3 regions of the Vibrio sp. KMM 9700 genome follow, and region 2 is predicted to be linked to each of the others. Evidence: predicted binding sites of a transcription regulator. Region 2 holds the regulator's gene; each other region holds the start of a gene.
What was found. The regulator PurR, encoded in region 2, represses purine synthesis genes. The targets are predictions, from matches to a motif close to TNANGNAAACGTTTNCNTNA.

Region 1 (10,844 bases), 1.1 Mb from region 2:
GTGGGCGAATCGGGCGACCTTGACGGAAAATAGCAGCCACGCGGGTATCAATGTGCGGCATATGTTCACGCAGCGCAGACAGAGCATTCCCCACAAGTGGGCCACCATAGTAGGCTTTGACGGCCACTAGGCTCACTTTTCTCTCTGCAAAGCTGACAACTTGCAGTGCGCCAGGATATTGAATCAAACGCTCAATATAACTTGTGACTAGCTCTTCAGGGGCAATTAAGTGATCAACAGGTACAGCGCCAGATTGAAATAAGCTTTCTTTCTCAGCTAAGTACTCAGGTGAGCGAATACGCGCGACACGGTTTGGAGTGTTAAACAAGGTGAAAGCCACTTGGCAGGCTGCCATATTGGTTTCATCTGAGTTGGTGACCGCAACGAGCATGTCTGCATCTTGTGCACCTGCTTCACGCAAGGTATCTGGGTGACTTGCATAACCATGAACAACTCGTAAGTCATACTTGTCTTGCATGTCTCTTAGACGCTCAGTGTTATTATCCACGACGGTAATATCATTGTTTTCGCCTACTAGGTTTTCAGCAAGCGTCCCACCAACTTGGCCGGCTCCGAGAATGATAATCTTCATAACAAACTGCTATACCTTTGTTGTATTGATCCACACAAGTTGTCTCTTAACTTAGATTATTAGGCTAAGAGACAAGTATGAAATTGATTTTTAGTTATGCTTTGTGTAGCACGGCATAATAGAAGCCATCCATTTCTTGCTCATTTGGCAAAATTTGGCGACCGATTTGAGCAAGATGCTCAGGCGCTAGGCTCGCATCAGGGGTGCGTTTTAAAAATGCCTCCACTTGAGCTTTGTTTTCTTGTGGGGTGATCGAGCAAGTAGCATAAACCATTGTTCCACCAGATTTTAGTTGTGTCCACATTGCATCAAATATTTCTGCTTGAAGCTCAACTAAGGCTTCGATATCTGTTGCGCGGCGCAGCCACTTAATATCTGGGTGACGACGAATTACGCCGGTAGCAGAGCAAGGTGCATCCAAAAGGATTCGATCAAACTGAGCGCCTTGCCACCAATCTTGCGGGTAACGTGCATCACCACAAATGACTTCAGCATCTAAGTTTAGGCGCGCTAGGTTATCGTCCACTCTTAATAGGCGTTTGGCATCGCTATCAATGGCAACGACATGAGTGTTTTTGGTGCGCTCAAGAATGTGCGCGGTTTTGCCGCCAGGGGCTGCGCAGCAATCTAAGATCAGCTCACCATCTTGCGGTTGTAAGTACTCTACTGCAAGTTGCGCAGCAGCGTCTTGAACTGAAACCCAACCTTCTTCAAAGCCAGGTAGCTTCTTCACATCACAAGGCGCGATTAATTTCAGCGCGTCGCTTGCATCTGGGTGGGTGATGGTTTCAATCTCTTGCTCATCGAGTAGGGCTTTGTATTCATCACGGGTGTGATGCTGAGTATTGACTCTTAACCACATTGGCGCTTTTTGATTATTCGCCTCAACCACTTGCTCCCAGTTTTCTGGGTAAGCTTCTTGCAACAGCTTTAACAACCAGCTTGGGTGTAAATATTTACCCGCATTATTTAATAATGATTCTTGGTTCAAGCTCTCTTGGTTGCGTTGGTAATTTCTTAGAACGCCATTAATCAGGCCGCTTAATTTATAACCACCTAATGCTTTAGCACCTTCAACTGTCTCACCAACGGCGGCATGAGATGGGATACGCATAAAGTTGATTTGATAAATGCCGACTAGAATGAGGTGATGAAAAACGCGCTTTTTACCTTTTAATGGCTTATCCATCAATTGATTAGCAATAAACTCAAGGCGTGGCAGGTTACGCAGAGCGCCATAGCAAATCTCTTGCAATAGGGCGTGATCTCGCGGTTTTAACTCCTGCATTGCTGCTGGGAGTATGTTTGAAAGTGACTGACCTTGGTCAACGACTTCGTATAAAACTTCGGCAGCAAGGGCGCGAACATTCATAATAATTATTCTCTATTTAATTTATCTATTAAGCGATTTAAAGCTAAGTAATTTAAAGCACAGAGCCGGGCGTGAACCAATCCCCTTTGGAATTGAGTACATCTGCCACAGGCATAGCTTTTTTACCTGGGATCTGAATCATCTCAAGCACTAATACATCTTGCTTGGTTTGGATGTAGATCCCGCTTTTATCTGCTTTTAAAATTTCACCCGGCTTGGCTTTCGCCTCTGCTTGCGCTTCCACGCGAGATTGCCAAACCTTGATTGTATTCTCATTGAGCGTAAAGTGACTCACAGGCCATGGGTTAAATGCACGTACGCAACGCTCGATATGCGCGGCGTCATCTTGCCAATTAATTTGCGCTTCCTCTTTAGAAAGTTTCTTCGCGTAATTTGCCAGTTCATCATCTTGCTTAATTGGTTGTGCTTGACCGCTTGCGATCGTTTGCAAGCAATCGACTAATGCGCTTGGTCCAAGCTCGGCAAGTTTGGCATACATAGAAGCGCTGGTATCTGTACTTTCAATTGGCAGTTTTGCAATTGAGAGCATATCACCTGTATCTAGGCCAATATCCATTTGCATAATCGTCACGCCGGTTTCGCTATCTCCCGCCCAGATTGAGCGTTGAATCGGCGCTGCGCCACGCCAGCGAGGTAAAATTGAACCATGCACATTAATGCAGCCCAAGCGCGGCGTATCTAAAACAGCTTGTGGCAGGAGCAGGCCATAAGCAACCACCACCATAATATCTGCATTTAGGTCTTTAAGAGTTTGTTTTGCATCATCAGATTTGAAGTTTTCAGGCTGATAAACAGGAATGTCATGTTCAACTGCGAGGCTTTTAACTGGGCTTGGCATGAGTTTTTTACCACGCCCTGCTGGTCGGTCTGGTTGGGTGTAAGTTGCGATAACTTGATGCTCTGAGTCAATCAGTGCTTGAAGGTGTTTGGCTGCAAAATCTGGTGTACCGGCAAAGACAATTTTAAGTGACTGGCTCAAGGTTAACCTCTTTATATATGCTGGATAATGACATGTTATATGGCGCATCTAAAAACAAGCATACCCATAATCTCAAAGTACAAATACTTGATTTCATGGGTATAGAATATGTTTTATGTGTTCTGCTAAGCGAGCAGAATTGTTAGTTCTTTTCGTTAAAACGCTTAATTTTCTCAAGCTTTTGCTTGATACGTTGACGTTTTAGTGGCGAAAGATAATCAACAAATAGTTTGCCTTCAAGGTGATCAAGCTCATGTTGAATACAAATCGCTAACAGATCTTCAGCATCAAAAGTAAATTCTTTGCCATGACGATCAAGCGCTTTGACTGTAACTTCGTGTGCGCGAGGCACTAAAGCGCGGGCGCCCGGTACAGAAAGGCAGCCTTCTTCGATACCGTCTTCACCACGTTTGTCTAAAATTTCAGGGTTAATCAGGACCATAGGTTGGTCGCGAGTATCTGAAACATCGATCACAACAAGACGTTTATGAAAATCGACTTGGGTCGCTGCTAGGCCAATCCCTTCTTCGTCGTACATCGTCTCGATCATGTCATCGATCATAGTTTGTAGTTCAGGGGTAAATTCCTCGATTGGTGTTGCGACAGTGCGCAGGCGATCATCGGGAAAAGTTAAAACATTTAATACAGACATATTTCGTTAAGTTTCTCTATTTCATTTTGTTGAGCTAATTTTAGTCATTTTACCAGTGAAATAACAGCTTTGAATCACTTTTGTACTGGCTTAAAAATAAGACAACAGTATTTAAGCATCTATCCTATTCTTTTTAGGTTAAAAAACAAACACTTTATTTTTTATTAAGAGTATGAAATATAAAGTTTATATTTCTTAAAGGGGGATATTTTGGATAAATATCAGGATATAAAACCAACCCAAAGCTTAAACTTATGCCAAACGCGAATTCAAGAATTAAGTCTAGCGCAGCAAGCTTGGTTGCGTCTGGCGTTAATTCCAAGGTTAAGGCGCAAGGCGCTGATGCAGATATTAACCAAGGCGGGGCCGATACATTTGTGTCAGCAATCTTCATCGCCGCAATTAGCTAGTTTAGGTTTAACTCAAACCCAGATTCAGTTTTTAAAAAATACTAGCTTATCTCAAGTTGCACAAATCCAAGAATGGTTAGCCCAATCCCCTTCGCGTTCACTGCTTTTATATGGTGATGTAGAATATCCTTTTTTATTACGCCAAATTTCCTCTGCGCCACTTTTCTTATTTATCGAAGGGAATAAAGATATTTTAACTATGCCGCAGGTAGCGATTGTTGGGAGTCGCCATGCCAGTTATCAATCCTTAAATGCAGCGAGTCAGTTTGCGCAGTATTTTGTTGAGCAAGGAGTGAGTGTTACCAGTGGCTTAGCGCTTGGGGTTGATGGTCACGCACATCAAGGAGCGTTAGATGCTCAACAGGCAAAACCCGAAACCTTAGCCAAAACCATCGCAGTACTCGGAACAGGGCTTGATAATATTTACCCGAAAAAACATACCCAATTAGCCCGAGATATTATCGAGCACGGTGGCGCGGTCATTTCTGAGTTTCTGCCTCATACCCCGCCAAAGCCGCAAAATTTTCCTCGGCGCAACCGCATCATTAGCGGTTTATCTTTAGCTGTGCTCGTGGTGGAAGCGGCGCAAAGAAGTGGCTCTTTAATTACTGCGCGTTATGCGCTGGAGCAAAATCGTGATGTTTTTAGCTTGCCAAGCTCAATTGCCTATAATGGTGGCAATGGAAGCAATAAATTACTGCAAGATGGTGCTATAATGGCATTAAGCCCACAAGATGTGCTTGAACATCTACAGCAAGATTTATCTAACTTCTATCAGCTTTTTTCTGAACATCAAACTGAGCTCGATTTCTCACAAGAAGCACTGCAAGATAACAAATCAAGCGACACATCATTGCCAATTAAACCAAAGATAAGTGAATTATCACTTGCGAGTCAAAAGATACTTGATACCCTAACCACAGAGCCGATAGCTATTGATATTATCGCCACTCGTACCCATATTCCTGTACATGAGATCATGAGTGAAATTCTCGATCTTGAATTAACCGGACTTGTGAGCGCTGTGGCTGGCGGTTATATTCGTATTTAATCGAGATAAATAATTTTAAACCTAAGGAGCAAATTATGATGGATATATTGATGTACCTATTTGAAACTTATATCCATAGTGATAATGAGCTTCAATTAGACCAAGACGAGCTTGAAACAGAGCTTGTGCGTGCTGGTTTTAAAACTCCAGATATATATAAAGCGTTAAATTGGCTTGAAGAGTTAGCCGCATTACATGATCAAGATGGTGAGCATGCACTGCGCATGTCAGCGCCAACCTCAATGCGTATTTATACCTATGAAGAAAGCATCAAGATTAATCTAAAGTGCCGCGGTTTCTTACTTTTCCTTGAACAAATTGAGGTGCTCACGCCTGAAATCCGTGAAATGGTGATTGATCGCGTGATGAGCTTAGACTCTGCCGAGATTGAAATCGAAGATTTGAAATGGGTTATTTTAATGGTGCTGTTTAATGTACCGGGAAATGAGAGTGCTTATACTCAAATGGAAGAGCTTTTGTTTGCAGCCCAGCAAGGACAACTGCATTAATGAATAAGATTAACCATGATCTCTTTGAAGCCAAAGCCCATGCGTTAGAGCACAGACCTTGTCCTGAATGTGCAGCAAATGGGCGCGAGGGTGTGCTTGAAGTGCGTCATGGTAAACGTGGCCCATTTCTTGGCTGCAAGCTATATCCTGAATGTGAATATATTGAAGCCCTGCATAATAATGATGGACATATTATCAAGTCATTAGAAGTACCTTGCCCTGAGTGCCAAAGCCAAGCCCGCAACGGTGAATTGGTTTTACGCCAAGGGCGTTATGGGATGTTTATTGGTTGCAGTTTGTACCCTGAGTGTACCCATATTGAATCAAAAGATGAGCCAAAGCAGGTTGAAGAATCTGAGCAATTAGCTTGCCCTGAGTGTCAAAAAGGTGAGTTAGTGGCGCGGAATTCTCGTTTTGGGAAGCGCTTTTATGCTTGTAATGCTTACCCTAAGTGTAAGTTTTCACTTAATTTAGAGCCACAAGTAGGCGTATGCCAAAGTTGCGGCTTTAAATTATTAGCACTCAAGAAAACAGCCAAGGGTGAGTCTTTAGTCTGCGCTGATCGCAAGTGTCAGGCACTGCAAAACGAATCCCTTCAAAACTAAAACTGCAGCTGGGCTATTTCGCTTATTGCCCTGCTGCAATTTTAACTGGTTTGCATATTTAGGCTTGGATCATTTCTTGAAGTTTCGGAAAGTCTTTCTCATTCAAGTGCTTGGCTACTTCCACTAAACGCGCGCGTAGGATCTCTGGCGTGCGTCCAACCACATTAATATGTCCCATCTTACGTCCCGCACGTTTTTCCTTCCCATACCAATGAATATGGCAATAAGGGATCGCCAGTAATTCTTGTGGCAGCTCATCTATCCCAAGAAGATTAATCATCGCCGATGGTTTCGCATTCGGGTGACCAAGAGGTAGGCCGGCAACTGCGCGCAAGTGGTTTTCAAACTGACAAACATCACTGCCTTGCTGCGTCCAGTGCCCTGAGTTATGCACACGTGGCGCAATCTCATTCACTAGTAATTTACCGTCTAAGTCGAAAAACTCAACCGCTAATACGCCAACATAATCCAAGGTTTGAGTGATCGCTTGGAACATTTCAGTCGCTTGTGCTTGAAGATCTGCATCCTCAATGGTTAGCGAAAAACGCAGCACACCATCTAAATGCGTATTTTGTGCAAGCTGATAGGTGATAACTTCACCTTGCGGATTGCGCGCGCCAATAATTGAAACTTCACGTTGAAAAGGAATGAATTTCTCTGCGACTATGCCTTGAGCAGGGTTGCCCTGAGTAGGCTCAACTGCGAGCGCTGCAGCCATTTCTGTCCAAGTATCATCAAACTGTGACATCTCTTTGATACGCCACTGGCCTTTGCCATCATAGCCACCAAGCGCAGTTTTCAAAACGAGAGGCAAACCTAAGCTTTCAATCGCTTGTTCAAAATCTTGCTTGGTATTAATCAAAGCGTAAGGCGCATTGCTAACCTTGGCATCATCTAAGAGCTTTTTCTCTACACGGCGATCGCCACCGGTTAAGATGGCTTGAGCGCTTGGTTTTAATTTACCGCTTTGTTCACAAACATCGAGAATATCCAATGGAATATGCTCAAATTCTGCGGTGATCACATCGCATTGAGCAATGGCAGCCTTGAGCGCAGAAAGTGAGTCGGCTGCGCTATCTGCTGAATTAAACTCTTGGAAAACTTGGTTTGATACTGGGTGAACCACCTGATTGGTGTTGACATCAAATGCCATCACTTGAAGATTCAAAGGAGCGCCTGAAAGTGCCATCATACGTGCAAGTTGGCCTGCACCTAAAACGAGGATCTGCATTCTTGTATTCCTGTAAGCGATAAAATTATTCAAAGGTAAAGCGAGTCATCATGAAAATTAAGCTTGCGACGGATCTGGATTATCTAACACAGCTTGGGTTTGCGCTTGGCGGAAAGCTTTAATTGCATCCATTACTTTAGGATCGCTAGTGCCGACGATTTGCGCAGCAAGTAAGCCAGCATTAGCAGCGCCAGCATCACCAATAGCAAGAGTGCCCACGGCAATTCCTTTTGGCATTTGAACAATTGAGTGCAATGAGTCAACACCTGATAAAGCGCGCGATTGAACCGGCACACCTAAAACAGGTAAAGGAGTGAAAGCTGCCGTCATACCAGGAAGATGCGCTGCGCCACCTGCGCCAGCAATAATCACACTAAGGCCACGTTCTTGAGCGGTTTCGGCATACTCAGCAAGAAGGTGAGGTGTACGGTGGGCTGAAACAACTTTGGTTTCATAGCTCACACCTAATTGCTCTAACATTTGCGCTGCGTGTTGCATGGTTGGCCAATCAGATTTAGACCCCATAATAATGCCGACTTTCATTTCAAGCTCCTGTTGCTTCTTTATATAAAGATTTAGGTTTGTATAAATTGCCAGAAAAATTGTTAAAAAATTGATCAAGACAGAAAAAATAATTTTCAGTATTATACGGTGTAACTTACCTAAGGAAAACGTTTGCGTAAGTTTAATTTGTTTATTTTTGCCTTATAAGTAAAGAGGTTTTTTGTGAGTTCGATTACGCAAGCAACAAAAGCACTGCAAGCTGGCAAGGTGATTGCCTACCCAACCGAAGCTGTATTTGGTGTCGGTTGTGATCCGGATAACCAAGCGGCAATTGAAGCTTTGTTGGAACTAAAACAGCGTCCAGTTGAAAAGGGACTGATTTTAATCGCAGCGACTTATGAGCAGCTTTTAGATTATATCGATGAATCTCAGCTAAGCGCCGAGCAAATCGCGCAAGTTAAAGCAACTTGGCCTGGTCCTGTCACTTGGGTGATGCCGGTTAAATCGTCAGTTTTAAAGGCTGTCACAGGTCAGTTTGATTCTGTTGCGGTGCGCGTGAGTGATCATCCGATTGTGCAAGAATTATGTTTAGCCTTCGGTAAGCCAATCACCTCAACGAGCGCAAACCTAACCACCTTGCCACCTTGTCGCACTCAAGAAGAAGTGATTGAGCAGTTAGGACTAGATAAAGTAACCTTGGTCGAAGGGAAAGTTGGCGGACTTGATAAACCAACTCAAATCCGTGATGCGCGTAGCGAAAAAGTCTTAAGACAAGGGTAAGCCATGAATCACTCAGATGTAACACCAACTCAAAACAGCTTAGATCAAATTGATAAGTCCGCTGTGAAAGCATTTTTGCTTCGCTTGCAAGATTCAATTTGCCAACAAGTCGAGTCAATCGAGAGTAAGAGTTTTGAGCTTGATGCGTGGCAGCGAGATAAAAATGATCCTAAGAAACCTCTTGGTGGTGGCGGTGAAAGCCGCGTCTTAAAAGAGGGCAGTGTTTTTGAGCAAGCTGGGGTGAATTTCTCACATGTGTTTGGCGACAAGATGCCTGCATCGGCAACGGCGCATCGTCCTGAACTCGCAGGTCGACGTTTTGAGGCAATGGGGGTATCGATTGTGATCCACCCACATAATCCTTATGTGCCGACCACGCATGCCAATGTTCGCTTCTTTATTGCTGAAAAAGAAGGCCATGCGCCGATCTGGTGGTTTGGTGGTGGCTTTGATCTCACGCCTTTCTATCCGTTTGAAGAAGATTGTCGTTTCTGGCATCAATCCGCTAAAGATATTTGTGGTAAGTTCGGCGACAATTTATATGCCGAACATAAAGCATGGTGTGATAAATATTTCTTCCTACCACATCGTGATGAAACCCGTGGTATCGGAGGATTATTCTTTGACGACTTTAACCAACTTGGCTTTGAGAAAAGTTTTGCTTATACCAAAGCCGTTGGCGAAGGCTTTATGCAAGCGTATCTACCAATCGTTAAAAAACGTTATCAAACCGAGTTCACACAAAAGCAGCGTGATTTCCAATTATATCGTCGTGGTCGTTATGTTGAGTTTAATTTAGTTTATGACCGTGGTACTTTATTTGGACTACAAAGTGGTGGCCGCACTGAGTCAATCTTAATGTCGATGCCACCTTTGGTGCGTTGGGAATATCAATATCAAGTTGAACCTAATAGCGCCGAGGCAGATTTATATCAAAATTATTTAAAGCCAAGGGATTGGGTATAACAAGGCGATGCGATATAAATAGTAAACAGTTTTTAGCTATCCACTATATACCAGCTATGTTTTCTATATAAAGAGGCAGTATGATTTCATTTCCAGACAATTTATCCGCGGCGCTTGGCTCGACTCAAGATGTTTATATTGTGGTAGGGAATCCTATTGCTCAAAGTAAATCACCTTTGATTCATACACTATTTGCTCGCCAAACGATGCAGCCTATTCATTATCAAAGCTTGCTTATCCCTGAAGGAGCGTTCGATGCTTATATCGATCACTTCTTTAGCCAAGGTGGGCGCGGTTGTAATGTGACGGCGCCGTTCAAACAAGATGCTTTTAATTATGCAGATAGACTGACTCAAAGAGCTGAGCTTTCTGGCGCAGTGAATACCTTAAAGCGCTTGGATGATGGCGAGATCATCGGTGATAACACAGATGGCGCAGGTTTAGTCCAAGATTTGCTGAATTATCAAATTGAGCTTGAGGGCGCTAATATTTTGATTATTGGAGCAGGCGGCGCAACTCGTGGTGTATTAAAGCCATTGTTGGAGCAAAATCCACAAAAAGTAACCTTAACCAATCGTACTTTTGAAAAGGCGCAGCAATTAGCTGACTTATTTGCACCTTTTGGTTCGATAGAAGCGCAAGCGATAGATGAGGTTCATTCAAGCTTTGATATAGTGATCAATGCGACCTCAGCTGGCTTAAGCTCGCAATTACCACAAATCAGTGAAGCTATTTTTAGCCCACAGACTGTCACTTATGACATGATATATGGCGCAGGTGATACTAAGTTTAACCAATGGGCAAAATCTAATGGCGTTATCCAAGCTTTTGATGGCTTAGGCATGTTGGTTGGACAGGCTGCGGAGAGCTTTATGTTATGGCGTGGTCTTCGCCCTGGTGCGAAACAAGTGCTGCGTGAATTAAGAAAAAATATTCAGGCTTAAATTTCTTGGGTATATAAAGAGGAAGAATGAATGAATCAAGGCATTATCTTTTCAGATGATATTACTTGGAATGAAAAAGATCAGCTGCTTATTTTTGTTGCCCAAGTACAAGGTCAAAGAGTTGAGTGTGTTGTGAGTAAGAAAAAACTTCAACAATCGGCGCAAATGGTTGTTGATGATATTGGCAAAGCATTCGAAGCGTATGAAGTTTGCCACTTTGAGTTAGAA
Region 2 (10,844 bases):
ACAGGTTTCATAAGAATGGATGCGACCAGTAGTAGACATAATGTAATCTCTTGCAAAGGCAAAGTAGTGTATCAGATACCCTTAATTTTATTACAAAATAAGGTTTTAAGATAGCTTTCTTTGGTAATTGAATACCACTTAGGAGGGTGTTTTATGATGAAAAAAAGCTCCACCCGAAGGCAGAGCTTACTACTCAATCAATCTAAATTTTAAAGCAATGCTTCAATTATAGAGATTCAGTGAAAGTACGTGCGATAACGTCTTGTTGCTGCTCTTTAGTTAAAGAGTTGAAGCGAACTGCGTAACCAGAAACACGGATTGTTAGCTGAGGATAGTTCTCAGGGTGTTTCACTGCATCTTCTAACGTTTCACGGTTAAGAACGTTCACGTTAAGGTGTTGACCACCTTCGATGCTTGCTTCGTGGTGGAAATAACCATCCATTAGACCAGCAAGGTTAGCACGTTGTTGTGCTTCTTCTTTACCAAGTGCGTTAGGAACGATAGAGAAAGTATAAGAAATACCATCTTGAGCGTCCGCAAACGGTAGTTTAGCAACTGAAGTTAGTGATGCTACAGCACCTTTTTCGTCACGACCGTGCATTGGGTTAGCACCTGGAGCAAATGGCGCGCCAGCACGACGACCGTCAGGTGTGTTACCAGTTTTCTTACCATATACCACGTTTGAAGTGATAGTTAGGATAGATTGTGTTGGGATTGCATCACGGTAAGTTTTTAGCTGACGGATCTTGTTCATGAATACACGTACAAGTTCACAAGCGATGTCATCTACACGTGCGTCGTTGTTACCGAATTTAGGATAATCACCCTCGATTTCGAAATCAACTGCTACGCCGTCTTCGTCACGAACAGGTTTAACTGTTGCGTATTTGATTGCAGATAGTGAGTCAGCTGCAACAGAAAGACCAGCAATACCACAAGCCATTGTACGACGTACGTCACGGTCATGAAGTGCCATTAGCGAAGCTTCATAGCTGTATTTGTCGTGCATGTAGTGGATTGAGTTCAATGCAGTCACGTATTGTTTTGCAAGCCAATCCATGAAGTGGTCCATCTTGTCCCAAAGTTCATCATAGTCAAGAACTTCAGAAGTGATTTTGTCCATTTTAGGACCCACTTGGATTTTAAGCTTCTCATCGATACCACCGTTGATGGTATAAAGCATAGTTTTTGCAAGGTTAGCACGAGCACCGAAGAACTGCATTTGCTTACCAACAACCATTGGAGATACACAACAAGCGATTGCGTAGTCATCAGATTGTAGGTCAGGGCGCATTAGGTCATCGTTTTCATACTGGATAGATGAAGTATCGATAGACACTTTCGCACAGAAGCGTTTGAAGCCGTCAGGTAGTTGCTCAGACCAAAGTACAGTGATGTTTGGCTCTGGGCTTGGACCCATAGTGTATAGGCTGTTTAGGAAACGGAAGTTTGTACGTGTAACAAGTGTACGTCCGTCAAGACCCATACCACCCATAGACTCAGTTGCCCAGATTGGGTCACCAGAGAATAGCTCATCATATTCAGGCGTACGTAGGAAACGAACCATACGTAGTTTCATGACGAAGTGGTCAACCATTTCTTGTGCTTGTTCTTCAGTTAGAAGACCAGCAGCAATATCACGCTCAACATAGATGTCTAGGAAAGTCGAAGTACGACCAAGAGACATAGCTGCGCCGTTTTGAGATTTAACAGCAGCTAGGTAACCGAAGTAAGTCCATTGGATTGCTTCTTGAGCTGTTTCAGCTGGGCGACCGATGTCACAACCATATTTAGCAGCCATTTCTTTGATTTGACCAAGTGCACGATGCTGCTCAGCGATTTCTTCGCGAAGTTGCATAGTTGCAGTTAGGTCTTCGCCATTTTCAAAACGCTCTTGAAGCGAAGTGAATTGTGCGAATTTGTCTTTCATTAAGAAATCAATACCATATAGCGCAACGCGACGGTAATCACCAATGATACGACCACGGCCATATGCATCAGGAAGACCTGTTAGAACGCCAGATTTACGACATTTCATGATGTCAGGAGTATAGATATCGAAAACACCTTGGTTGTGTGTTTTACGGTATTCTGTGTAGATTTTCTTAACTTGAGGATCTAGTTCACGATCGTATGCTTTGCACGAACCTTCAACCATACGAATACCACCATTAGGGATAATCGCACGTTTTAGGGGAGCATCAGTTTGAAGACCAACGATTGTTTCTAAATCTTTTTCGATGTAGCCAGCGTCGTGAGCTGTAATCGTAGAAATGACAGAGGTGTCGAAATCAAGAGGCGCATGAGTTGAGTTCTCAATTTTAATGCCTTCCATTACTTTCGCCCAAAGCTTATTAGTTGCTTCAGTACCCTCAGAAACTAGGAAAGACTCATCACCTTCATAAGGTGTGTAGTTTTTTTGAATGAAATCACGAACGTTTACTTCGTTTTGCCAGTCACCTGCAGCAAAACCTTCCCAAGCTTTAGCAAATTGCTCTGCCATGATAAACCTACCTTTGTAGTAGAAAAAACACATGTTCACAGTACTCTTGATGGCACACGCGAACATACTCTGAAAAATAATTATAGCTATACCCGCTTCTAATGCGAACTTAACAGATAAAGATAACAAACATATTAAAGCTGATAATCTATAGCTATAACTATTCTTACAAATCTATCATCCATGAGAGTAAGAACCTTCTTCTAAACAGCCTTTCAACTAAATTTGAAAGTTTGTTTGTTTCCTTGAACGAGAACAAGAGTAACAACATGATTTAGGAAATGATTTGATCTGGATCATTTTTTCCTGTCTTTTGTAATAAATTAACCTTATATTATTATTCTTTAGAGGTATACGTAAAAAGAAGTATGAAGATACGCTTGTTTTTATGAAATAAAATTACTAAAAGCAGGTTTTTATAGCCTCTGCTTGTATCACTTAACGCTTGATTTTATTGTGGATATTGCACATGTAAGGTTAATTTAATGCTGTCTTATTATTTAAGAGAGTATAGAAAGCTATATAGATGTTGCAAGCGAACAGTGTAAGGCAGAATCGGTATATCAGTCTATGCTTAGATAAGATCAAGCTGCGGCACGGATGTCGCGTTTGATCGTATTAAAAGGAATAAAAAGTTAAAAAACGCAAAATAAGTATTGAATTAAGTTTTATTTCTTATATTATGCATAATTATTCACTAAAAACGATTGCGTCATACAGGGAGTTCGTTTATGCCACAGTCCCCAGCATTAGAAATTAATGACTTACATAAAACATTCGGTGAGAATCAAGTCTTAAAAGGGATCTCACTTTCTGCAAATAAAGGGGATGTGATTTCTATCATTGGCTCTTCTGGTTCAGGAAAAAGTACCTTTCTACGTTGTATCAACTTGCTTGAAACCCCAACATCAGGCGATATCATTGTTGATGGTGAGCTGATTGAAATGAAACAAGACAAGAAGCTTGGCGCATTACCTGCCAATCCAAAGCAAGTGCAACGCATTCGTTCTCGTCTTGCGATGGTTTTCCAAAGTTTTAACTTGTGGTCGCATCTAACTGTTTTAGAAAATGTGATTGAAGCGCCAATTCATGTTTTAGGCGTACCACGCGCACAAGCAATTGAAAATGCAGAGTTGCTTTTGAAAAAAGTTGGCCTTTATGAACGTAAGAATCATTATCCTGGGCACTTGTCTGGTGGCCAGCAACAACGCGCTGCGATTGCGCGTGCGCTAGCGGTTGATCCTGAAGTGATGCTTTTTGATGAGCCAACCTCTGCGCTTGACCCTGAGCTTGTGGGTGAAGTGCTTGGCGTTATGCGTGATTTGGCAGAAGAAGGGCGCACCATGCTTGTAGTGACCCATGAAATGGCATTTGCGCGTGATGTATCAAGTAAAGTGATGTTTTTACACCAAGGTTTAGTGGAAGAGCAAGGCGCGCCAGAAGAGCTATTTAATAACCCGAAATCTGAGCGTTTAAAACAATTTATCTCGTCCGTTTATTAATTCATATTTATGCATAAATAATCTGTGATATAAGATGAGTAATTATAAGTAAATAAATGGCTTACGGATAATCACTTGCTATTTAGGTGTTATTTTATTACAACATTAAATACTCAACATAAAGATTGAGTGAAATTTATAAAAAAGAACAACACAACAATTACCTTAAGGAGTTCACAATGAAAAAATGGATTTTAGCTGCAGCCGTAGCATCAACGCTGGTTTCGGGCATGAGCATGGCAAAAGAGTGGAAAACGATTCGCTTTGGTGTGGAAGGCGCTTACCCTCCGTTTAGCAAAACAGAAACTGATGGCAGTGTAACAGGCTTTGATGTGGATATTGCAAACGCGCTGTGTAAGCAAATGGAAGCAGAATGTAAGATTGTTCCACAAGATTGGGATGGCATGATCCCATCACTGCTTGCGCGTAAATTTGACGGTATCATCGCTGCGATGTCGATTACCGAAGAGCGTAAAACTAAAGTTGATTTCACAAACAAATATGCTTTGGTACCAAACAAGTATATCGCGAAAAAAGATGCCAATCTTGACTTCACAGAAGAAGGTATGAAAGGCATGAAAATCGGTGTGCAACGTGCAACTACGCATGATAAATACCTAACAGACACTTATGGCGACAATGTTGAAGTAGTACGTTACGGCACATTCGATGAAGCATATCTTGATCTTGCAAACGGTCGTATCCAAGCTGTCCTTGGTGATGCATCAGCACTACAAAGTGGTGTATTAGATAAAGAAGGCGGCGAAGGTTACGAGTTTGTTGGTCCATCACTGACAGATCCTAAATGGTTTGGTGAAGGTTTCGGTATTGCAACGCGTAAGCAAGATAAAGACTTAACAGAGCAGTTAAATAAAGCAATCGAAGCGATCCGTGCTGACGGTACTTATGATGAGATTGCGAAAAAATACTTTAGCTATGATGTTTATGGTGACTAAACCTTGCTGACCATCAAGTTTTAATATTTGGTGAGCAAAGCAAACTGCCGCAGTGTTTTTTACTTCTGTGGCAGGATAAAGGATCTAGATCTTAGGATTTAGATCCTTACATACTCATGTAATATAATAAAAATTATTTTAAATATGTTAGATTTTCTACAAGGCTATGAAGCCTCGATTTTAAAAGGCGCTTGGGTCACAGTTGAAGTGGCGTTAGTTTCGCTTGTGCTTGCCGTTTTGTTTGGCCTATTGGGCGCGGTGGCAAAAATGTCTTCCAATCGCTGTTTGCGAATGGTTGCCACAACCTATACGACAATTATTCGTGGTATCCCCGATCTTGTGCTGATGATGCTGATCTTCTTTGGCGGTCAAGTCATGCTCAACAATAGCTTATACAGTTTAAATGAAACCTTTAATGCTTGGTTTTCTACCCCAGATAATTATGTTCAATACCTTCCAGATTATATAGACGTTAGCCCTTATGCGGCTGGTGTGTTAACCCTTGGCTTTATTTTCGGTGCTTATATGGCCGAAACCTTTCGTGGTGCGATGCTTGCGGTTGATCGCGGCGAACTTGAAGCGGCTACTGCTTATGGCATGTCCCCTTGGCAACGCTTTCACCGTGTGATGTTTCCACAAATGGTACGTCACGCACTGCCTGGCTTTGGTAATAACTGGCTGGTGCTACTTAAAACCACAGCTTTAGTTTCAATTATTGGCCTTGAAGACATGGTTCGAACTGGCGCACTCGCAGCAGGTTCTACCAAGATGCCGTTTACTTTTTATATGACGGTGGCGGTGATTTTCTTATTTTTCACCAGTATATCAACTGCGCTTTTGAAAGTCCTTGAGCGTAAATATGCGATCGCAGGAAGGTAGGTGATGGATTTTTCAGTAATTATTGATAGCTTACCGCTTTATGTGAGTGGCATGTGGACCACGCTTTGGCTGGTGGCCGTTTCCCTCGTGATTGGTTTAGTCCTTGCGGTTCCGACGGCGCTGGCGCGTGACAGTCGCTTTATGCCGGTTCGTTTGGTCAGTTGGAGTTATAGTTATTTCTTTCGTGGCACGCCACTTTTGATTCAGCTTTACCTTATTTATTATGGGATGGATCAGTTTGTTGCGGTGAAGGGCACTTTATGGGAAAACGCTTGGTTCTGCGCTATTGTTGCATTCTCGCTTAATACAGGGGCTTATACCTCAGAAATTATTCGCGGCGCGATTGCTGGCCTGCCAAGTGGTGAAGTGGAAGCTGCAAAAGCTTATGGGATGACGCCATTTAAGACGTATACGCGTATTATTTTGCCAAGTGCATTGCGTCGCGCACTGCCTGCATACAGTAATGAAGTTATATTTATGCTGCACGGCTCAGCGATTGCAGGGATTGTCACCATTTTAGACTTAACCGGTGTGGCACGTTTGGTTAACTCGCGTTATTACGCACCGTTTGAGGCTTACTTAACGGCTGGCTTATTCTATATGATCTTAAGTATGAGCTTGATTTGGCTATTTAAGCGCGCTGAAACGAAACTGCTCGCACATATGCGTCCCGTGGCTTAAGTTTAACTCAATACTATATATTTAGAAGGCGTCCTTGAGGCGTCTTTTTTGTTTATATGTTCCAATAAAAAAAGGTACAGCGAATCACTGTACCTTCTTCTTTATCAAGTAAACTTGTTTTTACTTAGCGTTTAAATCTTTCACCGATGCACGCTCAACCAACTCAGGTTGCATTTCAAACGTGCGTGGCTCGTGATCTTTATCTTTAATACGCGCCAGCAAAATCTCAAGCGCAGTTTTACCCGCGCGACGTTTTGGTTGGTGAATCGTTGTCAGCGGTGGCGAGAAATAAGGCGTTAAATCGATATTGTCATAGCCAATCACAGAAATATCTTCTGGTATGCGGATGCCGGCTTGCTGTAAACGACTCATCAGGCCCATTGCCATAATGTCGTTAAAACAGAAAATCGCAGTAGGTCGCTCCTTCATTGCAATGATTTTTTCAGCAGCAATCACAGCCGTATCACATTCAAAGTTACCTTCTAAAATCCAATCTTGGTTAAATTCTAGATTTGCTTCTTCATGCGCACGCTTAAAGCCACGAATACGCTCAATACATGCCACTTTATCAAAGTGACCACTCAGGCATGCAATCTTAGTATGACCCTTTTCAATCAGATACTTAGTTGCTAGATAGCCGCCTTCTTCTGAATTATCAATGATCTTATCCGCTTTTGAGTTCTCAGGGCCCCAGTCCATAATTACTTTTGGAATATCTGGGTGGGCATCAAGCATCTTGCAAAGATCTTCTGTTAAATCTGAGCACATCACAAGCAAACCATCGACACGTTTGCCTGCAAGCATACGGATATAGTCACGTTGCTTTTCAAAAATGCCGCCAGTATTACACAAAATCAAAGTGTAACCTTGACGATAGCAATAGCTCTCAACGCCATCGATCACTTCCGCAAAAAAAGGGTTATTGGATTGGGTCACTAACATGCCAATCGTGCTTGTCGTATTACATTTTAAGCTACGCGCCACAGCGCTCGGTGCATAATTTAATTCTTCAACAGCATCCATCACTTTTTTCTGTGTGGTTTCTGCGACGAAACGAGTTTTGTTAATCACGTGAGAAACGGTTGTGGTGGACACACCAGCAATGCGCGCGACATCTTTAATTGTTGCCATAAATAATCCTCATACCAATACATCTAGGCTAGATGTGGGATCAGTATGTTTAAAGTATAAGAAATTATGAAAGCACAGCCGCACTTGTTTAAGACAATGAGTAGTAAAAGTTACTTATCAGAAAAGAAAATACCGCCCAAGATTAGAGCGGTATGGCTAGCTTTCAATTAAGAAGCGTATATTAATGGGAAAAAGTCGATAAAACAATTATTTTCTGTGACTTTTATCACAATGCAAACGATTTCGTGGTGATTTATTGTGCCACTTCCTCTGAAGTGTTTGAATCAGGAGCGATTTGTTCTGTCACCTGATTTTGCTCGGTTGGCGTATCCATGACTGCCTCTTGTGATTCATCCGCCATCGGAGTTGCTTGCATGCTTTCTGTGTTATCGAGCGAGACATCACCACGAATATTTGACCACCAACGGCCGAGCTGCTCATACCAAAAACGTTCACTTTGTTCTAAATATTTAGCTTTCAGGGAATATTTCTCCCAAGGCTGCTGGATATTGGTATGTGCAAGGTAGTTGGTTGGCGCTGGAATAGGATCAAGCCCTGCGTCTTTAAACTCCATCATCGCGCGCGGCATGTGACTGGCCGAGGTCACTAAAACAAGACTTTTATCTTTGACATATAGCGCTGCTTGTCGGGCTTCTTCGTAGGTATCTTTTGGCGTTTCCAACAAGACAATTGAAGACTTTGAGACCCCAAGAGAGAGCGCAATATTAGCCATCACGCGGGCATTACTCAGCTCACTACCATTGGCATAGCCAGATAAAATCAGCTTGGAATTTGGATACATACGTAAGATACGTATCCCTTCAACGAGTCGCATTAAGCCTGAACGTGAGATTTCTGAAGTGATAGGCAATTCATCATCCAGCACGTGTCCACTGCCCATTACCATAATAAAATCAACTGGTTTTTCAACAGGTAAAAAACCGCGATATTCACGTTCAGTCGGCATTAAAAGGTTAGATGAAACAGGTTGAAATGAGAGCAGAAAAAATCCGAGTAAACAGCTAAAAGTAAGGCTGACACCTATGCGACGAAAGCGACTAAAAGTGATCAGCCAAAGTCCGATAAAGCCTATGATAAGTAACAAGGGTATAGGCATGATCAAAGAGGCAAAAACTTTTTTAAGTTCAAACATGGATGAGTATTCCTAAAGGGAGTAATGAAAGGTTTTTGAGCGCAATAAAGTCGCTAATATAGCATGAAAAATAATGTTTTTGTGACACTGATTGTATAGAATAATGCGTTTTGAGACGCGATCTAGCAATAAAAGCTCCTTTTATAACAAAAATGCGCGTCGCTTTGTTCAAATTGCCGAGGATAAAATGACCCAAGCTCCCCAAGATAGAAACTTTGACGGCATTGCTCAAAAGTTTGCCCAAAATATCTATGGATCCGATAAAGGTGACATCAGACAAAGTATCCTCTGGCAAGATTTAACCCCAGTATTAGAATCCCTAAGCCAAGCAAAAGGGCAGCAGGCCTTGCATGTGCTCGATGCGGGAGGCGGCTTAGCCCAAATGTCACAGTTAATTGCAAAACTTGGGCATCAAGTGCATTTGTGCGATTTATCGAGTGAGATGCTTGCGTTGGCATCACAAGAAATTGAGCGTCAAGGCTTAACTTCCCAATACAGTATCACGAATTGCGCGATTCAAGACTTGCCGGCTCAGGCGATCAATAAAGCAGATTTGATTTTATTTCATGCTGTCATGGAGTGGCTTGCCGATCCGCGCGCTGTGCTTGAGCATTTGATTAAGCATATGCAACCTCACGCAATTATCTCAGTGCTTTTTTATAATCAACATGGCTTAGTGATGAAAAATATTCGCTGTGGCAATTTGCCGCATATTTTAGCCGGAATGCCGCATAAAAAACGTTTTAAGCTTCAACCGACGCAAGGTTTATATCCAGAAGATGTATTGTCTTGGCTTGATGCCAATGAATTAACTTTACTCGGTAAATCAGGGGTGCGCTGCGTCAGTGATTATATTGGCGATCAAAAATATATGGGCGATTACACCGAGCAAGATGTGTTGGCGCTTGAGCAGCAACTTTGTCGACAAGAACCTTATGCTTCCCTTGGACGTTACATGCATTTATGGGCGCAAAAGGCGTAAAAAATGACCACTTAAACTGATTTTTTACCCAAGTTTTACATTCATACGAATTTGCAGTAAAAAAGAAACTCGACTCGTGCTAGAGTGACAGGGTTTAATGAATTTATCCCTTAGTTGAGCGGGCAAGTAAGCGCCTCACCTAAGTAGACTGCAACCAAAGCAGAATCAAGAAAGACAGGAAAAACAATGCATGAAATAACACCCACTTTATCTGAGCAACCTATAGATGAGTTGGTCACTTGGGTGAAGCAAAATGATTTCTCATTGAACCTCTCCCCTGAGCGTTTGGCATTTTTGATTGCCATTGCGGTGCTCAGTGCGGAAAGCTTTGATGAAGAATTAGGCGAAGGAGAGCTACATGATGCATTTGCAATTGTGAGCAAGCTTTTTCCCGACACGGCAGGGCCATCCGCCTTTCGCGCTAATAATGCAATCAATGACTTAGTGAGCTCACGTTTGATGAGCCGTTTTGTCAGTGAAGTCACGGAAGGGGCGAGTATTTATCGTTTATCCCCACTTGGGATGGCGATCAGTGATTATTATGTGCGCCACCGTGAATTTTCTAAACTCAAACTCTCGATCCAACTTTCCATGCTTGCCGATGAAATGAGCAAAGCGGTGAATGCTGCGCAAGTGGCGAACACGGTAGAAGATTGGCGTAAGAATGTTTATGGCGTGCTGAAATACTCAGTTGGCGAGATTTTTGATCGCATCGATTTAAACCAACGCGTGATGGATGAGCAGCAGCAAGAGGTGAAAACCCAAATTGCTGAGCTGTTAAATCAAGGTTGGCGTGAAGCGATTTCAAACTGTGAGCAGCTCTTAAGTGAAACCTCAGACACCTTGCGCGAGTTGCACGACACACTGCAAGCGGCAGGCGATGACTTACAGACGCAAATTATTGATATTCAGCAGATCATTTATCATCAAAGTGAGCTCGAGTTTATTGATAGTTTGCTGTTTTCACTGCAAATGAAGCTAGATCGGATCACAAGTTGGGGCCAGCAAACGATAGATTTATGGATTGGCTATGATCGCCACGTGCATAAGTTTATTC
Region 3 (10,844 bases), on a different replicon from region 2:
TGCTTTGATAGTATTTTTTGGGTTTACAACAACCGCGATACCATCACGTGCAATCACTTCTTCAACTAATGTATCTTCTTTTTCTTCCGCTTTAAGTGCGCGAGAAGACATACCTAAATCCGCAGAGTTAGTTTTTGCAGCTTTGATACCAGCAGAAGAGCCAGGACCTTGAACTTCGATGAATACGTCAGGGTTTGCTTTGGTATAAGTTTCTGCAAACACTTCCATAAGCGGCGTGACACTACTAGAACCAACCGCAGAGATTGTTTCTTTAGCTGATACAGGGGTTACACTTAGTGCACCAAGCAGAGCTAAGGCGCCAACGACTGTTTTTTTCATCACATTTTCCTTTTTTGGCAAAAGATATAAGTTGTTTTGTCTAAAATAAGTCAGCGATCCATTCGCAAGACTTTGGAAATCACTTAGGTTTGTTGAAGTGACGAGTGCAACTTTAAGCGGGAAATGTGACAGTTATGTTTCAGTTTATTGAAGGCTAGATGACAGTTGTAGAGAAAAGGGCTGAATGCGGGTGATTTTAGAATGGAATATCTTTGTATATCAGTATGTTAAGGGTTATTTTGGTTTGTGACACTTAAATCATAAAAAAAGTCTGTTTGCTTAATAAAACAGCATTAGTGTCGGCATCTTGTCAAAATATTTATAAAAAACTGTGAGTCATCATACTTTTTAAGGTCTTTATGACACCTTATTTACTAAGTAAAGCCGTGTGCTTTTTATGCATATTTAAATGCTTCATCTGAAACCTCAATTTTTGGATTTATTTTCGGCTATAAAATATACAAAAATAATACTTTCATAGTTTATAGCCTCAAGATGACAATAGTATGAAGTTTAAGCGACAATAATCCCCCTTGTTTTTTTGTGATAATGCTTTAAAATCCCCGCCATTAAAGCAAGGCAAACGTTTGCTTTTATTTTCGCCTAAAATATTAATATGCAATAAATAGAGAGACCGTCATGTTAACTGATGCGCAAATTTCAAACCAATCTCCACGCCAACCTATTGATAAGGTTGCACAAGAGTTTGGACTCATCGCAGATGAATATACTTGCTTTGGAAAGGATAAAGCAAAAGTTAGCTTAAATGTGCTCAAGCGCTTAGGCGAAAAAAAAGGCAAATTTATTACGGTAACGGCAGTCACGCCAACGCCTTATGGTGAAGGCAAAACGGTAACCAGCATTGGCTTAACCCAAGCCTTGCATCATTTAGGACATAAAGTGGCAGCTTGTTTGCGCCAACCTAGCATGGGGCCTGTGTTTGGCACCAAAGGCGGCGCTGCGGGTGGCGGTTATGCGCAAATCGTGCCGATGGAAACCTTAAACATGCACCTCACCGGTGACATTCATGCCATTACCAGTGCGCACAACTTAGCGGCAGCAGCGATTGAAGCGCGTTTGTTCCATGAAAATAAACTTGGCGATGACTTTGAAGCTAAAACTGGCTTAGCTCGCTTAAATATAGAAACCATTTTATGGCGCCGCGTGATGGATCACAATGATCGCGCTTTGCGTCAAATCCAAGTCGGCTTAGGCTCGCATGTGAATGGTGAAACCCTTGATTCTGGCTTTGATATTACCGCAGCATCAGAAATTATGGCGATTTTAGCGCTTGCAACCGACCTGCAAGATTTACGTAAACGTCTAGGCAAGGTGATTTTAGCTACCAATACCCAAGGTGAAGCGATTAGCGCAGAAGATCTTGGCGTGGCAGGGGCGATGTGCGCAATTATGAAAGATGCGATTGAGCCAACCTTGATGCAAACTTTAAATGGTGCGCCATGTTTAATCCATGCAGGGCCATTTGCCAATATTGCGCACGGCAACTCATCTATTATTGCTGATGAAATTGCGCTGCGCGCGGCAGATTTTGTTGTCACCGAAGGTGGTTTTGGCTCAGATATGGGCTTTGAGAAATTCAGCCATATCAAAACCCCAGTGTCAGGCAATAAACCAGATTGCGCTGTGCTTGTGGTGACGCTGCGCGCACTTAAATCTAATGCCAACATCAGTGCAAGTGAGATTGATAAACCAAATCAAGCCGCGCTTGAAGAAGGGGCGTCAAACCTTAAATGGCACCTTGAAAATGTGCAAAAATATAAGCTGCCTGTTGTGGTGGCGATCAACCGCTTCCCAACTGATACAGTCGATGAACTTAACTGGGTGCGTGACTTTGCGATGGCGCATGGCGCAAGCGGCTGCTCTGTGAGTGAAGCTTTTGCCAAAGGCGCACAAGGCGCGCAGGATTTAGCGGAGCAAGTGTTAAGCGTGCTTGCAGAAGATAAAGCCAATTTCACGCCTTTATATGAGGCAAAAAATGGCCTTGCTGCCAGCATCTCAACCTTAGCGGAAATTGGCTATGGCGCATCAGGTGTTGAATTATCAGAAAAAGCAAAAGCCGATCTCGCGAACATCGAGCGCCTTGGATTTGCACATTTACCTGTGTGCATGGCAAAAACGCCAATGTCTGTGAGCCATGATCCAAGCCTAAAAGGCGCGCCATCTGGTTTTGTGTTGCCTATTCAGTCGTTGCGTTTACATGCTGGCGCAGGCTTTGTCACCGCGCTGCTTGGCAATGTGATGACCATGCCGGGTTTATCTGCCAAACCTAGCTATCTCAATATTGATATTAATGAAGCAGGCGAGATCACAGGCTTAGATTAAGTTTTCATTGGCTTAAAGCTTGCTCCCTTGCCCACCTTGTTTATCTAATAAATGAATCAAGGTGGTCAAGCCCTCCCAACGGTAACTACACCAATCTGGCGCAAGCAGCATCGGGCGTTTAGCATAGGCGGTGACGCGGTGATAAATAATCTCTTTTGGCGTATGCGCAATCAAGTTCGCAGCGCTTTGGGTGTATGCTTCTAACGTGGGCGGGCTTAAACGCTCAGCGCGCCACGCTTTTGCCATAGTGCTACCTTCCACAATATGCAAAGGGTGTAGTTTTAAGCCCTCTGAGCCCGTTTCTAACACGGCATTTAATGAGTCAAGATGCATGGCTGGGGTTTCTTTGGGCAAGCCTAAAATCAAGTGGGTGCAGACTTTTAAGTTTCGCGCCTTTGCACGCTGCATCGTATCTTGATAACAGGCGAAATCATGCCCACGGTTAATGGCTTTTAAACTGCTGTCATGGGCGGTTTGCAGGCCAAGCTCCAGCCAAACTTCATGGCCTTTGTCTTGATAACTGGCGAGTAAATCAAGTACTTCATTGGGCACGCAATCGGGACGTGTGCCCACACAAATCCCTGCCATATCTGCTACTTGCAGCGCTTCATCATAATTCTTCTTTAAATACTCATATTCTTGATACGTGCTGGTGTAGGCTTGAAAATATGCCAAATAGCGTTTTGCTTCACGCTGCATCCGAGCCTTGCCTTGGCTGAGCTGATCAATAATTGAGGCGGGCGCTGCTTGGGCATTTTCATAGCTAAAGGATTCCACATTACAAAAAGTGCAGCCACCACGACCTAAGGTGCCATCACGATTTGGGCAGGTAAACTTGGCATCTAAGGTTAATTTTTGTAGGCGTTGGCCGAATTTTTGCTGGCAATAACTGCCAAAAGTGGTCACGTAATCATCAAGACGCATGGGAAACCTTTGTCGGATATGGAGAGCATGAAAACGCGCTATTGTATGGGGAAGATCGGTTGGAGATGATAATCAAGATCAAAAAAGCCCCCAATAATGGAGGCTGTTGTAGGTTAAATTTGGAATTTGGACTTATCCCCGATATCAAAATCAAAAGGTTGTCTAAATTTAGCTATCCCGATAGTCAGTAAAAGCATACTTGAGAGTAAGCTCACCCCTTGAGTGATAAGGGTATTGGGAAAAAAGCTGACCACAAACCAAAACAAAATCAAGACCAAAGGCGTGATGCGTATCACAGGCAAGCGAAAGCAATAATATTCTTTAATCGATAAGCCGCAAAGGGTGACAAGGCTTGCGCCCAAAGATAACCAAGGCCAAGCACCTAAGGTTGCACAAAGCATTGCAAATAAACTCGCGCCAAGCAGCATCCAGCGAATATTTTTATCATAGATATGCATGCAGCAGGCGCTGAGTAGGCTGTTAAAGCACAGAAGCGGAATTAAAATATCGGCAGAGAAAGGCAGCCAATGGCTAAAACCAAGCATCAACAGCATGAGTGCATAGCTAATAAAGCTGATGCGATATAAAAAGACGCTGATGTAATCTATTTTATCTAGCTTTTCGTGTATGTGGATGTCTGCCATGGGGTCCTGATTTTCTATGTATTTTGCTTATATAAAGCGACTGAACTCACGCTGCTTGCTAATGCGGGTATCATCAAGCCTCTACTATAAGCTTAGCAAGTAATCCAATCCACCGACAAGCGCTGCCACTTGCGCTTGATTGCAAATCTCAAGGCTGGCTTTCGGACTGTCTGGGTAAACTTCTGTGGTGGTGGTATATGGCGCGCCGGTTACCCCCGCACATAAACTTAGCGCATTTAAAGGGTAGTTAATCACGCCAAATTGCACTACATCTGAGCCAATAATTTGATTTTTTTCATCGGCAGGGGCGATGTGCGTCACCTTTGCAACCGACTCAATAATTGCCTTTTGAAACTCAGGTTGTGGGTTTTGCGTATCGCCAACGGTATAAAAACCATCTGGGATATGCCCAGGCTCAAAACTTAAGCCATCGCGCGCGGCAAGGGCAGGGCGAAACTCATTTTCATCACTGTCAGTCGTTTCATGAAGGTCAAAATGGGCAAAGAAATCTTCCCCAAAGCTTGCCACAAATGCCATTAATGCGCGTGACTCTTGCGCTGGGCTATCTGCAAAGAAAGAGCGGTTTGGATCGAGCGTTTCAGGGTTCCAGCGGTTAATGACTTCATACCCCCAAGGGCTGACACAAGGCACAATGACAAAGTTAAAATCATCTTCATAGTCACTGGCATGACTTTGAGCAAAGAGCAATGCCCCTTGCACACCAGAGGTCTCATAGCCATGGACGCCGCCTGTGATTAAGATATTTGGTTTGTCATCTTTCCAGTTCTTTGTTTTTAAAGCAAATAATGGATAATTTTGGGTTTGAGTAGGAGTGTCTGGGTAGCTTAACTCACCATATTCAAGACAATCAAATTGGCTACTTAAAGTGTTTATTTTTTCAACAACTTCTGTATGATAACTACGTTTTTGTTGCTGATTTTCAAGCCATGCTTGCTTTTCTTCCGTTCCCCAAGCTTCGCCTTGGCTGCCAATTGGATAAAAATAATTGTCTGAGTTTTGCATTCAATACCTACCTGTAAATTATCTATTTATAAGCACTTTATCAGGAATCTGAGCTACATCAAAATGAATTATTTCATGCCTAAAAAGATATGGAATACTAGTTAGTTGATATTTTGCTCACCTATACCGAGCATAGGTTTTGATATCATCGGAAAAACCGAATATAAACAACTAAACAAACGATTTTTTATTCCTACTCGTTAGGAGTAAGATGAAGTTAATCGAGTCAGGTAATGGAATTATTTGGAAGGACTTATGAGTAATACAATTAAATCGTTTTTTAAATTAGAATCTGCAGGCGGCATTATTCTCGTCATCGCTGCTGCAGTCGCTATGATGGTCGCCAATTCACCTTTAGGCGAAACTTACAACCATGTGTTACACACTTACATCGGCGGTTTGTCGATTGCGCACTGGGTCAATGATGGCCTAATGGCAATTTTCTTCCTCTTGATTGGTCTTGAAGTGAAGCGTGAGCTCATGGAAGGGGCACTGAAATCAAAAGAAACCGCAATTTTCCCTGCGATTGCAGCGGTCGGCGGTATGTTATTCCCTGCGCTTATCTATGCAGGCCTTAATTACGCCGATCCCGAAGCCATTTCTGGTTGGGCGATCCCAGCTGCAACGGACATTGCTTTTGCTTTAGGTATCATGTCTTTATTAGGCAAACGCGTTCCGCTTAGCTTAAAAGTTTTCTTATTAGCATTGGCTATTATTGATGACTTAGGCGTTATCGTGATTATCGCACTTTTCTATACTTCAGAGTTGTCTCACCTTGCATTGGCTGTCGGCCTTGCAGCAACGGTTGCACTCTTTATGATGAACTCGAAGAAGGTCACAAGCATTCCTGCTTATATGATTGTTGGTTTGATCTTGTGGGTAGCGGTACTTAAATCTGGCGTTCACGCAACATTGGCTGGTGTGTTAATTGGTTTCTCTATTCCGCTACACGGTAATGTGAAAGATGGCGTGAAAGAAAAATCACCACTAAAAACACTAGAGCATGCGCTACATCCATATGTTGCATTTGGTATCTTGCCACTGTTTGCTTTCGTAAACTCTGGTATCTCACTTGCAGGTGTGTCGCTATCAGGTTTATTCTCAAACCTACCAATGGGCATTGCATTAGGCCTTCTCATTGGTAAGCCATTAGGCATCAGCTTATTTAGCTACGCGGCAATTAAACTAAAAGTTGCTAAGTTGCCAAAAGGCGTTACTTTTACCCAAATTATGGCGGTATCAGTGCTTTGCGGGATTGGTTTTACCATGTCTATCTTCATCTCATCACTTGCTTTTACAGGTGTGAGCGCAGACTTTGAAACTTACTCGAAACTAGGTATCTTGATTGGTTCAACATCGGCAGCTGTCTTAGGTTATTTCTTCTTAAGTTGCAGCTTACCAAAAGAAGCAGGTTATGAAGACCCAGCGCTGAACTAAGCCATAAGTTTCACCGAAAATAGCTTCCTTTTATTTTAGCCCCAAGTTTTTGGGGCTTTTTTTTGATTTTTATTCTGGTAAATCAAGTGATTAACTGAAATTCTTTTTAAAACACCCACCAAAACGCCTGAAAAAATGCTTTCTTCGCATCTTTTTCTATCATCAAACCATTGGTTGATAAAATACGTTCAAATGGCCATGTCATGATTTCTTGCACAGATGCGCGCAAAAGGGCTTTATTTTTAAAGTGTTGGCGACGATACAGGCTTAACCCCAACTCTTGGCGCACGCCATGGACTAAGGCATCAATTTTTTGTCCAAGTGGTAAGTGCGGCTGAAAGCCAATTAAAAGCTCTGGCATGATCAAGGTTTTGGACTCAAACTCATAGAAAAACATCTTGGTCGGACGTGAAAGGTCGCTTAACGCTGTTTGCATTAAATCATTTTGCCACAAATTGGGTGCATGTTTGGCTAAAGCGCCATCAAATCTAAGATCTGTACGCTTTTGAATTAAACCGGCAGTGCCAAATAGCCTTGCTTCTGGGTAGGCGAGCCACCAGTCTGAAAGGTAATGATGAAATTTAGGGCTTGGCGCCACAATCGCGCTAATTTGACCTAAATCTTGCATTTGTTGCTTGAGTCTTGGAGTCAATTCGATAGGATTGATCACCATCAGGCTATGATCGTCGAGTTTAACGATCATCATACGTTGCAGATGTGCAAAACCATACTCAGAATAGAAAGCATCTTGGTACCACAATTTGTTTGCTTGCCAGCACACGAGCGACCCTGCATCAGCCATGATTATTTTATCCCTACCCCTGAGCATGAAAACTGTTAAAGTGAACTTAACACATCTAAGAAAGACTAATTCTTCTAGTAGTTTAAGTCTTTTTTGCAAGATTAAGCTTGAATTAGCCGAAAGTCTATACTTAAACATTCGGCCAAGTTAACAAATTTTTCATATTATTTTATTTAACAATTAAAAGAAGGCAATGTATGTCAAATAAAGCACTGGTTGTGATCGATTTCATTAATGATATTGCAAATACCCAAAGCCAAGTCGCGGGGTGTGCGGCGCATACAGCAGAGCGTGATGTGATTGGCGCAGCAAACAAGGCGATTGCTTGGGCGCGCAAGCATAATCATATGGTCATTCAAGTGAAAGTCGGCTTTGATCAAAGTTATCACCTTCAGCCGGAACACTCGTTAATGTTTGGCAAGGCGAAAGAGTTTAATGTTTTCCAATTGGATACTTGGGGCACAGATTTTCACCCTGATTTAGATGTGCAAGAGACAGATCTAGTGATTGAAAAACCACGCGTCAATCCTTTTTATGCGACCCAGCTTGACGCTGCGCTACGCGCGAAAAAAATTGAAGATGTCTATGTTTGTGGCGTGAGCACAAGCCTTGCAATCCAATCGATGATCCGTGATGGACATGACAGAGATTACAACATGTATCTGGTTGAAGATGCGTGCAGCGCCCATGATGAAGCCGAGCATCAGGCGGGCGTGAAGCTGCTTGAGCGTGTCTGTCGTCAAGTGCAATCAAGCGAATTAGTCTAAATTCAATGTGATATAACGCTTTTTTGTTGATCTATTCATCAGTAAAAGCGTTATATATTTATTTTTTCGAGTGACTATACGCCAACCGGTGATATTGTTTATAGCAACTCAAGTTCACCGCTTGGCTGTGTGGTGAACTAATCCATACGCTTAATTTTTAAAGCTGCGCCCAAAGGTTTGGGTACAAGGCATTAAATTAGTAATTATATCGACTTAAGGGAGGGCGCAGGCTTTCCCTTTTTTTGTGTGTTTACGGTATACTAAAGTTTTGATTAATCTTTAGAGCCTTATGTCACATTCACTTCTAAACAAACAAAGCTTACTGAAAATTGCGCGGATGCAGATGCCATTTGGCAAATATGCCGGCAGACATTTAATTGACTTACCTGAAGAGTATTTACTTTGGTTTGATAAAAAAGGCTTTCCAGAAGGGGAGCTTGGGGAGTTATTGAAACTGACTCTAGCACTCAAAATTGAAGGACTAGAGTCAGTGGTGAGGCCGCTCAAATACGGGTTACATTAACCCAAAGCCTTTCAAAAATGCAATCCCAAGAGTACAAGTCATGAGCGATGCGATCGTTGTCAGGGCAATAATGTTTGCCGCCATGGTAGCATTCGCGCCCATTGCTCTTGCCATCACATAACTTGCCGCAGCCGTTGGGGTGGCAGTCATAAAGAATAACAAGCCTAAATAAATATCGCGTAAGCCTGCAAAATAACCAATCGCGACGATAAAAATTGGATTCAAAATAAGCTTATATATTGTTGAAATCCAAGGGCCTTTCGAGCTTTTACGAAAACTTTTTAGATCGATTGAGCCGCCGGTACATAAGAGCGCTAACGGAAGCGTCATGTCGGCTAAATAATGCCCTGTTTGCTCAAGCATAGATGGCAGAGGAATGCCGGTTGCTTTATAAGCAAAGGCGAAAGCAATCGAGATGATCAGCGGGTTTTTGAGCATAGAAGCCAGCAAGGATTTAATGCTTTCCGATTTATTTTGATTACTATCTGGAGGCGTCAGCGCTATCACGGCCAAAATATTATATAAAATCGTACACACCCCAACATAAATTGCTGCCAGTGCAATTCCATCTGAGCCATAAGCATTCGCGACATAGGCGAGCGCCACAATCCCTGTATTTGAACGATAGCCACCTTGCAAAATCACGCTGTGATCGGCATGCGGATAACCAAAAGGTTTCAAGCTAAAGTGGGCAAAGAAAAAGAATAGTAAATTACCAAGTAAGCCCACAGTGATAAGTGGCAACTGGGTCATATCTAAGCTTGGGGAATCTAAGATATTTAAAAACAATAGTGCAGGCAGGGTGACTTGGAAAACTAGCTTGGAGCCAATTGCGATAAAGGTATCATCAAACAATTTGACGCGGCGTAAAAACATCCCCAGAAAGAGCATTAAACAGATGGGCATGGTGATAGATAGGGAAAACATCAGTGCGTCGAGCATACTTGCCTCAAGCTAACAGTTTGTTGATAAAAGAATTTGTATTATTACATAATCTTAAGTGAAGAGGTATGAAAAACAAAAAAAGCGAACCAACAAAAATGCTGATCCGCTTTTCAGTTTCTTTCGCCTATTAACCTAAGTTAATGAGACTTAAGCTGTTGTGAACTTAGGCGGCTCAAACGCTGTTAGTTCTGGCGCTTCACCGACAAACTTCTCAACACGTACGATACCTGAGTTACCACAGTTACCATTGCCAAGACGTGAGGTTGGAATATCCATAGTGAGGACATTCACGCCGCCATTTTTACAGATGCCAGTTTGTGGATCAAGATCTGGCCATGCACCTTCGTGCAGACACACGCTGCCTTGTTTGATGCCATCCGATACGAATGCACCTGCAAGCACTTGACCACGGTTGTTAAACACGCGTACCAAATCACCATCTTTGATCCCACGCGCTTTTGCGTCCTCTGGGTGGATAGTAAGTGGTTCACGATTTTGCACTGCGTATTCTTTACGAATGTCCGCATAGTTAAATTGGCTGTGCAAACGGTGCGCCGCGTGCGAGCTCATTAACTGCAAGTGATCATCATTTGTACGCAGTGCCCACTCAGTTGGTTCAATCCAAGTTGGGTGCGGTGGACAATCTTCAAGGTTATAGCCTTCAATCGTTTTTGAGTAGATTTCAATCTTACCACTTGGCGTACCCAATGGGTTTAAGATAGGATCTTCACGGAAATCAGCATAACGCACAAATTGTGCATTCTTCTCATTCCATTTCATCTCAATCAGCTCATTTGCTTCCCAGAATTTAGAGAAGTTGATCATCGGCACACGTGCGTTACGACCACCTTGTTGCGCTGTTTTATAGAAATCGCGTAGCCATTCCATCACAGTTTTGCCTTCGGTGTAGGCATCACGGCCACCCGGCGCAAGAAGCTCCGCCATGTCCGCAAACACTTGGAAGTCATCACGTGCTTCACCTTGTGGCTCAACCACTTTCTTCATTGGCACTAGGTGTTGGTTCGAGTAGTCACCCGTCATGGTTAAATCATCACGCTCAAAGGTGGTGGTGATAGGCAATACGATATCCGCATGTT

Region 1: the regulator PurR is predicted to act here: its motif matches at 8,086-8,105, upstream of purE (5-(carboxyamino)imidazole ribonucleotide mutase).
Region 3: the regulator PurR is predicted to act here: its motif matches at 915-934, upstream of AC2VOY_RS13990 (formate--tetrahydrofolate ligase).

The regions. Positions count from the first base shown of each region.
Region 1 covers NZ_CM178589.1:1,464,784-1,475,627, reverse strand. The annotation lists gene trkA (Trk system potassium transporter TrkA) at 1-592, opposite strand, end outside; gene rsmB (16S rRNA (cytosine(967)-C(5))-methyltransferase RsmB) at 687-1,964, opposite strand; gene fmt (methionyl-tRNA formyltransferase) at 2,017-2,964, opposite strand; gene def (peptide deformylase) at 3,107-3,616, opposite strand; gene dprA (DNA-processing protein DprA) at 3,827-5,077, shown strand; gene AC2VOY_RS06580 (DUF494 family protein) at 5,110-5,586, shown strand; gene AC2VOY_RS06575 (topoisomerase DNA-binding C4 zinc finger domain-containing protein) at 5,586-6,191, shown strand; gene AC2VOY_RS06570 (5-(carboxyamino)imidazole ribonucleotide synthase) at 6,250-7,422, opposite strand; gene purE (5-(carboxyamino)imidazole ribonucleotide mutase) at 7,480-7,965, opposite strand; gene tsaC (L-threonylcarbamoyladenylate synthase type 1 TsaC) at 8,149-8,706, shown strand; gene hemF (oxygen-dependent coproporphyrinogen oxidase) at 8,710-9,672, shown strand; gene aroE (shikimate dehydrogenase) at 9,753-10,616, shown strand; gene AC2VOY_RS06545 (DUF1488 family protein) at 10,647-10,844, shown strand, end outside.
Region 2 covers NZ_CM178589.1:33,590-44,433, forward strand. The annotation lists gene pflA (pyruvate formate lyase 1-activating protein) at 1-39, opposite strand, end outside; gene pflB (formate C-acetyltransferase) at 227-2,503, opposite strand; gene AC2VOY_RS00150 (ABC transporter ATP-binding protein) at 3,235-4,005, shown strand; gene AC2VOY_RS00155 (ABC transporter substrate-binding protein) at 4,185-4,961, shown strand; gene AC2VOY_RS00160 (ABC transporter permease) at 5,106-5,840, shown strand; gene AC2VOY_RS00165 (ABC transporter permease) at 5,844-6,521, shown strand; gene purR (HTH-type transcriptional repressor PurR) at 6,642-7,652, opposite strand; gene elyC (envelope biogenesis factor ElyC) at 7,906-8,805, opposite strand; gene AC2VOY_RS00180 (methyltransferase) at 8,993-9,787, shown strand; gene mukF (chromosome partition protein MukF) at 9,974-10,844, shown strand, end outside.
Region 3 covers NZ_CM178590.1:622,326-633,169, forward strand. The annotation lists gene AC2VOY_RS13985 (phosphate ABC transporter substrate-binding protein) at 1-339, opposite strand, end outside; gene AC2VOY_RS13990 (formate--tetrahydrofolate ligase) at 979-2,682, shown strand; gene mnmL (tRNA modification radical SAM protein MnmL/YtqA) at 2,695-3,606, opposite strand; gene AC2VOY_RS14000 (DUF2301 domain-containing membrane protein) at 3,720-4,250, opposite strand; gene AC2VOY_RS14005 (M14 family metallopeptidase) at 4,335-5,273, opposite strand; gene nhaA (Na+/H+ antiporter NhaA) at 5,529-6,710, shown strand; gene AC2VOY_RS14015 (hypothetical protein) at 6,817-7,512, opposite strand; gene AC2VOY_RS14020 (cysteine hydrolase family protein) at 7,710-8,279, shown strand; gene AC2VOY_RS14025 (DUF3820 family protein) at 8,569-8,802, shown strand; gene AC2VOY_RS14030 (AEC family transporter) at 8,794-9,744, opposite strand; gene AC2VOY_RS14035 (molybdopterin guanine dinucleotide-containing S/N-oxide reductase) at 9,895-10,844, opposite strand, start outside.